2 regions of the Actinoplanes sp. NPDC000266 genome follow, and region 2 is predicted to be linked to the other one. Evidence: riboswitches for the same ligand, from Rfam matches in the RefSeq annotation. Region 2 holds a riboswitch; the other holds the start of a gene.
The links. Region 2 has a riboswitch for guanidine ahead of ACFY36_RS08190 (DMT family transporter). Riboswitches for the same ligand answer to the same signal wherever they lie in the genome.
Positions count from the first base shown of each region.

Region 1: it holds a riboswitch for guanidine, as region 2 does, so the genes downstream of both, ACFY36_RS36700 (DMT family transporter) here and ACFY36_RS08190 (DMT family transporter) in region 2, are expected to answer to the same signal.

Region 1 covers NZ_JBIAZI010000010.1:270,417-277,107, reverse strand. The annotation lists gene aspS (aspartate--tRNA(Asn) ligase) at 1-208, opposite strand, end outside; gene lipA (lipoyl synthase) at 595-1,491, shown strand; gene ACFY36_RS36705 (hypothetical protein) at 1,870-2,877, shown strand; guanidine-III (ykkC-III) riboswitch at 2,893-2,959, shown strand; gene ACFY36_RS36700 (DMT family transporter) at 2,976-3,290, shown strand; gene ACFY36_RS36695 (MFS transporter) at 3,301-4,755, opposite strand; gene ACFY36_RS36690 (helix-turn-helix transcriptional regulator) at 4,818-5,888, shown strand; gene ACFY36_RS36685 (helix-turn-helix transcriptional regulator) at 5,784-6,691, opposite strand, start outside.
Region 2 covers NZ_JBIAZI010000002.1:405,369-412,059, forward strand. The annotation lists gene ACFY36_RS08165 (TetR/AcrR family transcriptional regulator) at 1-564, shown strand, start outside; gene ACFY36_RS08170 (DNA alkylation repair protein) at 561-1,229, opposite strand; gene ACFY36_RS08175 (mycothiol transferase) at 1,254-1,433, opposite strand; partial or broken gene ACFY36_RS08180 (mycothiol transferase) at 1,416-1,760, opposite strand; gene ACFY36_RS08185 (S66 peptidase family protein) at 1,680-2,519, shown strand; gene ACFY36_RS08190 (DMT family transporter) at 2,482-2,796, opposite strand; guanidine-III (ykkC-III) riboswitch at 2,807-2,870, opposite strand; gene ACFY36_RS08195 (hypothetical protein) at 2,981-3,196, shown strand; gene ACFY36_RS08200 (hypothetical protein) at 3,157-3,603, opposite strand; gene ACFY36_RS08205 (tetratricopeptide repeat protein) at 3,600-4,727, opposite strand; gene fxsT (FxSxx-COOH system tetratricopeptide repeat protein) at 4,727-6,277, opposite strand; gene ACFY36_RS08215 (tetratricopeptide repeat protein) at 6,333-6,691, opposite strand, start outside.

The DNA.
Region 1 (6,691 bases), on a different contig from region 2:
TGACCGTGGCGGTCACCTCGACGACGCTCTCCTCGGTGAGCCCTTCGAGGATCTTCTGGTCGGTGACGACGACCTGGCTGAGCCCTTCGGCGTCGCGGACGATCAGGAACGCCACCGACTTGAGCAGGCGGCGGCGGTGGACCCAGCCGGCGATCGTCACGGTCTCGTGCACGTGGGACGCCAACTGGGTGGAGAGGATGCGTTGCATGGCGGGGACCTCCTCTGGTGACTGCAACGCGGCCCCAGGGAGGTGTGGGCGAGCGGGATCCTCGCGGTGCCACCACACCTTCGCGCCTCTTTTGGAGGCGCCTCTTGGTCGTGCAACGGCTCGGGAGTGTCTTCGCACCCCGGCGAACGGGCCACCTTCACAGCTGCCGGTGGCTCTCTCGACCGTCGGATCGGGGTGGTACTCGGTTCCGTCTTCGCCGTCGGCCGGACGTTAACAGCAGGCGACCAGCGTGCGAAAGCGCATTTACACGTGTTATGTGAGCGCAGTCACATGAGCCGCCTAGTGAGCCTCGTCGCCCCTGTCTAGGCAGAGGTCTCCACAGGCGTAATCTCGGGGCTGTGACTATTGCTCCCGAGGGCCGCCGCATGCTGCGCATCGAAGCGCGCAACGCCGAAACTCCCATCGAGCGGAAGCCGCCGTGGATCAAGGTCAAGGCCAAGATGGGCCCGGAGTACACGCAGATGCGCGGCCTGGTGCAGAAAGAAGGCCTGCACACGGTCTGCCAGGAGGCGGGCTGCCCGAACATCTACGAGTGCTGGGAAGATCGTGAGGCGACCTTCCTGATCGGCGGCGACCAGTGCACCCGCCGGTGCGACTTCTGCCAGATCGACACGGGCAAGCCGGCGGAGTTCGACGCCGACGAGCCCCGTCGTGTCGGCGAGTCGGTCGCCACCATGGGCCTGCGCTACGCCACCGTCACCGGCGTCGCCCGCGACGACCTGCCCGACGGCGGAGCGTGGCTCTACGCCGAGACCGTCCGCCAGATCCACAAGCTTCAGCCCGGCTGCGGCGTCGAGCTGCTCATCCCCGACTTCAACGCCGACCCGGCCCAGCTGGCCGAGGTCTTCGGCGCCACCCCCGAGGTGCTGGCGCACAACGTCGAGACGGTCCCGCGCATCTTCAAGCGCATCCGCCCCGGTTTCCGCTACGAGCGCTCGCTGAACGTCATCACCCAGGCCCGAGCGGCCGGCCTGGTGACGAAGAGCAACCTGATCCTGGGCATGGGCGAGGACCGCGCGGAGATCTCCCAGGCCCTGCGCGACCTGCACGAGGCCGGCTGCGAGCTGATCACCATCACGCAGTACCTCCGGCCGACCCCGCGCCACCACCCCGTGGAGCGCTGGGTGAAGCCCGAGGAGTTCATCGAGCTCCGCGAGGAGGCTGAGCAGATCGGCTTCTCCGGCGTGATGAGCGGCCCCCTGGTCCGCTCGTCGTACCGCGCGGGCCGCCTCTACCAGCAGGCTCTCGACGCCCGCAAGTAACCGGCTCCCACGATGCCCCGGCCCTCAACGGCCGGGGCATCGTCGTTTCTCGCCCCCTCACGCCCTCGCCCCCTCACGCCCTCGCCCCCTCACGCCCTCGGCCCCTCACGCCCTCGCCCCCTCACGCCCTCGCCCCCTCACGCCCTCGGCCCCTCACGCCCTCGGCCCCTCACGCCCTCGCCCCCTCACGCCCTCGCGCCGCGCGCCCTCGCCCCCTCGCGTCGCGCGCCCTCGCCCCCTCCCCATCGCGCGAGCCGTGCCGCTTCCTCGCCCGCCTTGCTGCGTTCCTGAGGGAAACCGCGTGTGTTGTTTCCCGCCGCCGTCAGCTATGGCTCCCTGGCACAAATCCCCCTAATCTCATTTTTCGGGGATTTCGCCATGACCGAACTGGGGGGCTCGGCCGTGCTGCGTCGTTTCGTCATCTTGCTGGCCGCTTCATCCGCCGTGCTCGCGCCCGGCGCCGCGTACGCCGCCACACCGATCACCGACCAGGCCTGCGTCTCAGCGGCCGCCGCCACCTACAGCCACACTTTCGACGGCCCATCCGGTTCCGCCACGGTGACGGCCACGAAGCCGCTCTGCTCCGGCCAGACCCAGACGTTCGCCCTGGCCTCGTACACGGCCGGCGCCCCGTCCTCGAACGCCCGCCCGTTCGTCTACTCCACCGACCGCGGGTCGATCACGTCAGCGAAGCGCACCCTGTCCCTGAAGGTCACCGTCCCCGCCTGCTACACCCAGGTCGAGGCCATCCGGGGCACCGCCTTGGCGTACGAGGGCACGAACGCCCCCGCCGCGCTCCTCCCCGCCGCCACCTACAGCGGCGGCACCAGGCAGTGCTCCCCCGCACCCACCGTCACCTTCGACAACGACTGCGACGGCTCGTTCACCGGCACCCTCGCCAACGGCGACCAGGCCGCCACCGACGCCGTCTTCCTGACCGGCGACCGCCTGCTGCGCCTGTCCCCCGGCGAGTCCCGCAAGCTCACCGCCAAGGCCGGCACCACGATGACCGTCCGGACCAACACCTTCACCACGTACGCCGGTTCCTGGCGCCGCCCCACGACATGCGCCACCACGCCCCCACCGGCCACCTCCACCCCGACTCCCACGACCACCACCGGCGGCGAGGGCGCGGGTACCCCCGTCTCCACCCCCGCTTCTCCGGCCGCTTCCGCCCCTTCCGCCACGACCACCACCGCCGACCTCACCGACGCCGGCGCCTGGTACCCGGCAACTCCGACCACGCCGGCCGCCGCCACCGCCTCCACGTCGAGTTCCACCATGAGCACCGGCAGTGTCCTGGCCATCGCCCTGGGCCTGCTCCTGATGGTCGGCGGCGGCTTCCTGCTGGTCCGGGTCCTCCGAACCCTCCGCGAGGAGCCCTGAGGTGACATGCTGGAGGCGATGCCGCCTCGCGGACATCCCGGACGAGTGTGAGTCGTACCCGGCCTGACAAGACGACCACCGAGGAAGGTGTGTCCGCCATGGCCTGGCTCGTTCTTGTCGTCTCCGGCATGCTCGAATCCGTCTGGGCGATCGCCCTCGACCGCAGTGCCGGTTTCAGCCGCCCGCTGCCGAGCGTCGTCTTCGCCGTGAGCCTGCTCCTCAGCATGGCCGGCCTCGGCTACGCCCTGCGCACCATCCCGGTGGGCACCGGCTACGCCGTCTGGGTCGGCATCGGCGCCGTACTCACCGCCGTGGTCGGCATCGTCGCCCTGGGCGAGAGCGCCAGCCTCCCCCGGGTGCTCTCCCTCCTGCTGGTGATCGCCGGCATCATCGGCCTGAAGGTCTTCCACTGACCCGGCGCCGTCAACGCTCGTGGGTGGCGGTCTTCGGTAGCGCGAGCATCGCGACGGCGGCCACGACGTAGGCGCCGAACTGCCAGAGCATCACCTCGGCCAGAGCGGAGGCCAGAGCGGACTCCCCAGTGGCCGGGCCCGCGTCGAGGGCGTTGAAGAAGACCGTGCCCAGGATGGCGATCCCCAGGGCGCCACCGATCTGGTTGACCGTCGACAGGACCCCGCCCGCGGCGCCGGCCTGACGACCGGGCACGCCGGCGAGGACGACGTTCACCAGGATGGGAGCGCCGAGCCCGAGGCCGAGACCGCCGAGGAACATGACGCCGGCCAGAGCCCAGTACCCCGGCGAGGAACCGTCGCGGACGAGGAGCCACAGCAGCCCCTGTGACGCGGCGAGGCTCAGGGCCCCCGTGATGACCAGGGCGCGGCCGGCCTTAGCGGCCAGCGCGACCCCGACGCCGGAGGTGACCAGCGACCCGATCGCGTACGGCAGGATCACCAGGCCGGTCTCCCACGCCGTACGCCCGGTCCCGGCCTGCAGATAGATCGAGAGGACCAGGAAGAACGAGGCCAGCGCGCCGAAGAACAACACCGAGACGAGCAGGCCGGCGGTGAACGGCCGGACGGCCAGCAGAGCGGGGTCCAGGACCGGCTGCCCGCCCCGGCGCGCCACGCTCCGCTCGTAGGCGAGGAACAGGGCCAGCAGACCGAGGCCCACGGCGAGCATGACCCAGCCCCACACCGGCCAGCCCCAGTCACGGCCCTGCACCAGCGGCAGCAGGATCAGCACCACCGCGGCCGCGGCCAGGACCGCTCCGGCCACGTCCAGCCGCGCCCGCGCCGGGGTGGCCGACTCCGGCAGCACCCGGACCGCCAGCACCAGGGCGACCATGGCGACCGGCAGGTTGATCCAGAAGATCGTGCGCCATCCCAGACCCCGCAGATCCGCCTCGACGAGCGCGCCGCCGAGCAGCGGGCCGGCGACCGCGGCCAGACCCTGCACCGCCCCGTAGGCGCCGAACGCCTTGGCCATCGCGGCCGGCGGGAACGAGGAACGGATGATCCCGAAGACCTGCGGGACCATGAACCCGGCGGCCAGCCCCTGCAGGGCACGGACCGCGATCAGGACGCCGGCGCTCGGTGCCAGGGCGCAGGCCGCCGACGCCGCCGCGAAACACGCGAGCGAGATGAGGAAGACCTTGCGGCGGCCGTAGCCGTCGCCGATCCGGCCGCCGGTGATCAGGCCCGACCCCAGGGCCAGGGTGTACGCGGCGACCGTCCACTGCAGCTGGGCCTGACCGGCGCCCAGATCGGCGGCGATGTCCGGGGCGGCGACGGTGACGATGGTGACGTCGAGCAGATCCATGAACGACGCGAGCAGGACGACGATCAGGACCAGCGAGGCGCGCCGGCCCGTGACGGACGCCGCGCCCGGGGACGGGGAAACCGTGGTGGAAGTGGTCATGCCGAACACCGTCACAGAGGTAGCGGACATCGAATGGCCGCTACCTCTGCCAGGGTGGCGGCGTGGCCGACACCTCCGCACGCATCCTGCGCCTGCTGTCCCTTCTCGAGGCACGCGTCGAGTGGGCCGGCGGTGAGCTCGCCGAGCGCCTCGACGTCTCGGCCCGGACCTTGCGCCGTGACATCGACACCTTGCGCGAGCTCGGCTATCCGGTCGATGCCGTCAAGGGCCCGGGCGGCGGTTACCGGCTCGGGCGCGGGGGCAAGCTGCCGCCGCTGGTGCTGGACGACGACCAGGCCATCGCCATCGCCCTGGCGCTGCAGACGGCGCCGGCCACCGTGACCGGCATCGACGACGCCGTGACCCGGGCCTTGACCACCCTGCGCCAGGTCATGCCGGCCCGGCTCCGGGCCGCCAGCGAGGCCTTGCAGGTCACCAGCCTGCGCAACTACTGGGAGTTCTCGGCCCCACCGGTCGACGTCGCCACCCTGCGGGCCGTGGGTTCCGCGATCCGCACCAGCCGCGTGCTGCGCTTCGATTACGCCGGCCCCGACGGCCGCGTCCCGGACCGGCCTCCCCGCCAGGTCGAGCCTCATCATCTCGTCGTCTGGGCCGGCCGCTGGTACCTCCTGGCCCGCGACCACCGCCATCCGAGGTGGCAGACCTACCGTGTCGACCGGATCCACCCCCGCAGTCCCGTGGGCGCCGCCTTCGACCCGTTGCCGCTCACCGCCGACGACCTCACCCGCCTCGTCGTCCAGAATCCCCGCCGGGGCGACACGCCGGGCCGGTGGCAGTGCGTGGGCGCCGCGGTCCTGGAGGTGCCCGCCGACATCGTCGCCCGCTGGGCGCCCGGCGGGTCGGTGGTCGAGGCGATCGGCGAACGTCGCTGTCGCCTGACCATCGGCGGCTGGTCCTGGGTGGGCATAGCGGGCCTGTTCATCACCTTCGACACCGAGCTGAGCGAGATCCACCCGGCCGAACTGCGGGCGGCCTTAGCGAAGATCGCCCGGCGTCTCGGCGCCGCGTCAGTAGAGCCCGAGGCGGTGGGCCACGGCCGCGGCCTCGACCCGGTTGGCGACCTCGAGCTTGGCGATGATGCGGGAGACATGGACGCTGGCCGTCTTGGGTGAGATGTAGAGCCCGGCGGCGATCTGGCTGTTGCTGTGGCCCTCGGCCACGAGGCGGAGGACCTCCCGCTCCCGCGCGGTCAGAATCTCGGTGCCCGGCGTAGCGGCCGCGGCGCGGAGACCCAGCCGGCGGGCAAGGGTGTCGGCCGCGTCGATCAAGGGCGTGGCACCCAGGCCAGTGGCAATCGCGGCCGTTTCAGCGATCACCTCGGCCAGCCCGGGCTCCGCGGCGCCGACGCCGGCGGCGGCCCCGTCGGCGGCCTGGGAGCGGTCAGCGGCCTGGGAGCGGTCAGCGGCCTGGGAGCGGTCAGCGGCCTGGGAGCGGTCAGCGGCCTGGGAGCGGTCAGCGGCGTGGGCTCGGGATGTCGAGCGGTCGGCGGCGAGGGTCTCGGCCAGGGCGAGCAGCGACACGGCCAGCTCGTAGGGGTGTCCGTCGGCGCGCCAGGCGTCGACCGTGGCCCGCCAAGCCGGCTCGCCGCCGTGCAGGAGGGCTTCGGTCTGTGCGGCGTAGGCCCGTTCGGCCGGGAACCGGCGGGGCAGCGCGGCCGCCTTCTCCCTCACCTCGCCGGCCAGGGCGGTGTCGTCCGCGGCCTGGGCGGCCCGGGCCGCGCCGGCCAGGATGGGCCACGTGTAGCGCGGGAGGCTGCCGGTGGCCGGCTCGGCCAGGGAGGAGCGCGCGACCTCGGCCGCGGCCTGGGGGTCGCCCGCGGCCAGGGCGGCCAGGACGCGTAGCTCATGGATGGCCAGGCGGACCTCGGTGACCAGGAACGGCCGGGACAGGAAGCCGAGCGAGCGGCTCACCAGGG
Region 2 (6,691 bases):
CCGCGCCGGACCCGCGACCCCGTGCGCAAACAGGCCGCGATCCTGACCGCGGCCCGCGCCGTCTTCGCCGAGCGCGGCTACGAGAACGCCACGATCCGCGAGATCGCCCGCCGTGCCGGCGTCACCCACGGCCTGGTCGTGCTGCACTTCTCCTCGAAGGAGCAGCTGTTCGTCGCGGCCACCACGCCCGACCCGGAGGCCCTGTTCAAGGGTGTCCTCGACGACGATGCGGCCAAGCTGCCGGAGCGGATCGCGGCGTCGTTCGTGCGCCGCATGGAGTCGTCCGAGGGCGCCGACCCGGTCATCGCCCTGATCCGCAGCGCGGCCGGCGACCAGCAGGCGGCCAAGGCGCTGCTGCAGACCCTTCAGCAGACGGCGGTCGACGGTTACGCCCAGGTGCTGGACCTTCCCGATCTGGCGGCCCGCGTGAACATGATGGGCGCCCACCTGATCGGCGTCGCCTTCAGCCGCTACGTGCTGGCCGACGGCCCGGTCGCCACCATGCCCCCCGACGAACTGATCGACCGGCTGACGACGGCCATCCGCACCATCCTGTTCGATTAGGCGTTCTGCCGGCGCACCATTTCGGTGATCCAGATCGGCGCGAAAGGCGACGTGCAGTTGGGCGGCGCCGGATAGTCCTTGAGCACTTCGAGACGTTCACCGATCTCCAGGGCCCGGGCGCGCTGCTCCTCGTGCGAGATGCCGATCTGGGCCAGGCAGTGGTTCATCGCCCACTGGAGACGCTCGGGGGCGTCCTTCATCCGGGCCTCGATGACGTCGAGCAGGGCCGCCAGGTCGAGCCCTTCGGGCTTCCTGGCGACCCGCTCGGTGGTCAGCGCCCAGCCGGCGGAGGCGACCACCGGATCCGGGTCGGCCGTCCAGGCGACACGCAACTCCTCGGCGTACGGACTCTTCTTGACCACGTAGTTGACGAGCCAGTCGTGCACCTTGGCCGCCCGGGCCTCGCGCAGCATGGTGTCGAGCTCGTCGCGCGCGAACGCCTTGGGCCGGCAGATCAGCAGAGCGACGAGCCGGGCCGCGGTGTCGCCGGTCGCCCACAGCTGGACGGCCAGGTCCTGCTGGGTCTTGAGCTCTTTCGCGACCGCGCGCAGCTTGGTGAGGTTGACCCCGTGATCGTCACCGTGCTTCTCGTTGACGGCCCGCGTCTTCGGATCGTCAAGCGCCTTGAGCTCGGCCAGCACCGCGGCCACAGTCGTCCCGGTCACGGCCGTCAGCTTACGAGACGCCGACTACTGACCTACCCTTCCGTCGCTCCGTTCCCGCAGAAGGTCGGCATGACCATTGTGGCGGGCGTATTCCTCGATGAGGTGGACCAGCGCCTCGCGCAGGGAGATCCGCCCGACGCGCTCGACGTCGTACACCACGCCGAGGTCGGCGGGTTGCCGTTCCACCTCGGCCAGATGGCGCACCAGACCCAGCAGCGACATCGTGGAAGGTGGGACGGAACGGGCGGCGAGGTCATGCGGATCGAGCTCGCCGCACTTGACCTCGAGAGTCAGCCGCTGACCGCGAAGAAAGGCCACGAGCGTGGATCGTTCGTCGCCTTGGGTTAGACCCGCGCCACGCGGATCAGCCGCGGGGTCGGCGATGAACACGCCCGCCCGCTTGGAGTTCGCCATGCCCCGATCATGGGCCCCGGGCGCACAATCAGCGTCATGGACGACGTCTTGCCGTGGCCGCGGCTCCGGGACGGAGATCTCGTACGGATGGTGTCGCCGGCCAGCCCTCCGCAGCATGAGGGCTGGCGGCCATGGGCGGCCGGGCTCCTCGGCCAGTGGGGCCTCGACGTGGACTTCGGGCGGCACGCCGACGACCGCTACGGCGAGATGGCCGGGCGGGACGACGACCGGCTGGCCGATCTCGAGGACGCTTTCCGGGACCCGGCCGTACGGGCGATCATCGCGACCCGCGGCGGCACGGGCGCCCAGCGGATCGCGTCGCGGATCGATCCCGCCCTCGTCCGGGCCGACCCGAAGCCGATCGTCGGGTTCAGCGACATCACGTACCTCCATCTGGCCCTTCTCGGCCGCACCGGCCTGACGGGCATTCACGGGTCGCTCGACGCCGTGGGATGCCGGCAGCTGCTGTTCACCGGCGAGCCGGCCGTGCTGCGCGCCGCCCCGTCCGCGACGACGGTGCCCGGGGTGGCGACCGGCCGGCTGATCGGCGGCTACACCAGCGCCGTGGCCGCGATGATCGGCGCCGGCCTGCCGTCGCTGGCCGGGGCCGTCCTGTGCCTGGAGGGCCCCGGTTCCGGGGAGGTTCTGCGCCGCCCGGGCCTGCTCGAAGGTGTGCGCGGTGTGGCGCTCGGCGACCTGGCCGGGGAGGCCCCACCGGATCTGAGTGCTCTGGGCGTACCCGTGCTGGCCGGTCTGCCCTTCGGTCATCTCGACGACCCGGTGTGCATGCCGCTGGGCACCACGGCGACGATCGACACCGAGGCCGGAACGCTGACCGTCAGTGCAGGAACTTCAGCCCCGCCACGCAGCCGATGATGCCGGTCAGCAGCAGGATCTTGACGAGGGACACGGCCTCGGTCCCGGTGACCATCGCGTAGACCACGGTCAGAACCGCGCCGATGCCCACCCAGACGGCGTACGCCGTGCCGACCGGCAGATCGCGCATGGCGAAGGCGAGCCCACCCATGCTGGCGACGATGGCCACCCCGAAGACGACGGTCGGAAGGGGACGGCTGAAGCCCTCGGACCTACCGAGGGCGGTGGCCCAGACGGCCTCGAGAACACCGGAGAGGACGAGCACGAGCCAGGACATGGAATCCTCCATGGCGCCGTCTTTTCGCACACCGGGTACGGCACCGCTCGTCCGGGAGCCCACCAGGGCTCACCCCAGAAGAATCGCAAATGCCCAGCCCAGTGGCAATGTGCGCTATCTCTCCAGGATTACCTTTCCCCGCAAAAGCCCGATTCCCGTACGGAGTTTGGGTACCGTCCGCTTCGTGGACGACCCGGAGGACGACTCATCCTGGCCCTTCGAGGGCACCGGCACCGACACGCCGAGGGAGAGCCGCTTCGCGATCTGGCGCTGGATCCTGGGCATCCTCGTCATAGTCCTGCTGCTCTGCGGCGGAACCGTGCTGGCCCTGAACGCGTGGCTGGGCCACCAGGCCGACATTCACCGTGCCAGCGTGATGATCACAAGCGTGAGCCCATAAACGAAAATGCCCACATGGAGCCCGGTCCACAGGGCATGCAAGCGGACCCGGTGCAGGCGCGGATATCGCGCATAGTGCCGTTCCCGGAACTCGTCCAGGGTGTCCTGGTCGGCGAGGGCACCCATGTCTTTCAAGACGCGGGTGAGAGCGCGCGCCTGCGTCAGGTGGTACTCGGCACGCTCGTGGTACTTGGCGACGGATATCGCGCCGTAGACACCCACCAGAGCGATCAGCACGGACAGGGGCAAAGTCTCGGCCACGAACCGTTGCTGGACGACCAAGGCACTCAGGGCGGCTGCGATCACCAGAAGATAGTTGGTGAGGAGGGCGCGCTGGGTTTCCGATTGCCGGAGTTGATCGCGGTGCTCGCCCCAGTACGCCAGAACAGCGCTCTCCGACTGACTCACATCGACTCCTTCTCAGCAAGCAGGTGGCCCGTCCATTCGAGATTCCGGCGGACGATCCTGGTTGTGGGGTGGTCGGGGCCGAGGGTGGCCTCGGCGATAGCCATAGCCCGCGCAGACAACGCCCGAGCCTCCGACAAGTCACCAAGATCCCGCAGGATCGTCGCGAGGTTGTGCAGCCGGACAGCGACGGTGGGGTGATCGCGGTCGTAAGCAGCCTCATCGATCGCCAAAGCCCGCTCACACAACGACCGAGCCTCCGGCAACTCACCGAGACCCTGCCGGATCAGCGCGAGGTTGTTCAGCCGGATAGCGACGGTGGGATGGTCGCGGCCATAGGCAGCCTCAGCTATCGCCAAAGCCCGCTCACACAACGATCGAGCCTCCGGCAACTCACCAAGATCCCGCAGGATCAGCGCAAAATTGCTCAACCGGATGCCGACGGTGGGATGGTCACGGTCGTAGGCAGCTTCATCGATCGCCAAAGCCCGCTCAGATAACACCCGGGCCTCCGGCAACTCACCAAGGTTCTGCAGGATCGTCGCAAGATTACTCAGCCGGATAGCGACGGCAGGATCGTCGCGATCGAAGGCAGCCTCATCGATCGCCAAAGCCCGCTCACACAACGACCGAGCCTCCGGCAACTCACCAAGATCCTGCAGGATCGTCGCAAGATTGCTCAGCCGGATAGCGACGGCAGGATCGTCGCGATCGAAGGAGGCCTCGGCAATCGTCAAAGCCCGCTCGGCCAGCACCCGAGCCTCCCTCAAGTCACCGAGATCCTGCAGGATCAGCGCGAGATTGCTCAAATGGGTACTGACGGCCGGGTGGTCGCGGCCGTAAGTGGCCTCAGTGATGGCCACCGCACGCTGGGCCAGCGGGCGAGCTTCGCCGAGCCGTCCATGAACCTGCAGGTAGGTAGCGGCGCGGTCCAGCAGCCATGAGTAATTCGCCGCCATTTGCTCGCCGGCCTGCCCTGGCAGCGGCAGATCGGTTATTGCCAGCGCATGAGGGAGCAGGACCGCCCATCGCGGCCAGTCCTGCGGCACATCCATGATCGACGCCGGCGCGTCGGAGGTCAGGAGCTGCAACGCCGTCGCGTAGGGATCAAAACCCGGCGTCGTCATCAGGCGGTCAGCTCCTGGACGGCGTCGGGCTGTGAACGGCCCTCGGCCGGGTATCGCAGCCGCAGAGCGCCCTGCACCAGCCGATGCAGCAGTAGCCCGTCCCGTTCCCGCTTGGCCAAGGAGTAATCCACGATGGCGGCCAGGACGTCGTTGAACTCCAAAGGGTCGGTGACCTTGGCGGCCAGAGGCTCAGGCAGCTGATCCGGGTGGGCGGTGAACAGGTCGAGCGGGATCGGCACCGGCGCCAGGTAGGCGCAGATCGCCAGCAGTTGCAGCGCCGCCGGTTCCTCCTGGCCGACGCGGTCGAAGCTCAGCGCCCACAGCGTCGCGATGGTGTCGTCGCGGGTCGCGACCCTCCCCCGGCCGTACAGTTCCCGCGCCCGGGTTCGCAGCAGCCGCAGGTATTCATCGGGCGGAAGCTGCGACCGGGTGATGTAGGCGGACGCCTGCTCCAGCGCCAGCGGCAATCGGCCCAGCTGCTCGGCGATATCCCCGGCGGCGGCATCATCGATCTGCGGCACCCGGGCCCGGAGGATCTGCTTCGCCTCGTCCTCGTCGACGACGTCCAGGTCGTAGACCTCGCCGAGCGCGGTGAACCCGTCCCGGCGGGTCGTCACCAGCACGTGACACCGTGAGCCCGGTTGCGCCAGGGTGGGCGGCAGCCACGCACGGATGTCGAGGACCGTGTCGGCGTTGTCGAACACCAGCAGCCAGCCGGGCACGTCCCGCAATCTTTGGTGTACGGCCAGCCGTACGGCGTCGGCGTCCTGCCCGGGCTCCAGCCCCAGCTCGCCGGCGAGACCGGCGAACTGGTCGGGGATCAGCGTCGGCTCCTCCGCGGCGATCCACCACACGACGTCATAGTCGGAGGCGTGCCGGTGGGCGTACTCGTTGGCCAGCTGAGTCTTGCCGACGCCGCCCATGCCTCGCACCGACGTGACCGTCATCGTCCCGGCCGCCGCGAGCTCGCCCGCCAGTGCCTCCAGGGCGCTCGCCCGGCCGGTGAAGTTCGGGTTGCGGGCCGGAACGTTCCAGACCTGCGGCAACGCCCGCGGAAATCGGGCGCCGTGGGGAATCGCCCGCTGCGACGGCGGAAACGACGGCCTCTCCCCCGGTTTGGCCCTGCCCGCGGCGGCCCGGGCCACCATGGCCCGCAACCGCTCCCGCGCTTTGGCTTCCGCGACGCCGAACAGATCGATCCCGACGATCTGCCCGAGCAGACCGGGCCGGTCACAGTCCTCGACCCGGACCGTCAACAGCGACCGTCGCGCGCCGGACGGATCAGTGCCCCACACGGCCTGCCATTCGGCCTGCCCGAAAACCGACGACAGGTACGCCTCGGACAGAACCGCGATCATCCGCCGCGCACGCGTCACACCGTTCTGCATGCCCTGCACCCAGCTGGTGCCCGGGACGAAGTCCCACGCCTGGACGAGCACGCGGCTGCCGTTCTCCTCCAGCTCCCACGCGATCCACTCGGCCCACGACCGGTCGGCCTGCGTGTACGAGACGAAGAAGTCCCATTCGGTCGAAGCGTCTTCGATCGTCACGCACCACAGCGTTCCATAATGGTCACCATGGGCTATCGACCCAACGGGTGAATGCTCACCCCGACCGACGGCGCGAGAGCCGCTCCTGCTGAATGAAGTCCAAGTTGCGCCGGGAGGCATCAGTCCGTGGATGTCCGGCGCCGTACGTGCTCTCAGCGATGACCAGGGCGCGCTCGCTCAGCTTCTGGGCGACCGGCAGGTCTCCGATGTCCATGAGAATCAGGGCGAGGTTGTTCAGAGCGACGCCGACGTCGGGATGATCGGGGCCCCGAGTTGCCTCGGCGATGGCCAGGGCGCGCTCGCTCAGCTTCCGAGCGACCGGCAGGTCACCGATGTCCATGAGAATCAGGGCCAGGTTGCTCAGATCGGTGCCGACTGCGGAGTGGTCGGGGCCATAAGCGGCCTCTTTGATCG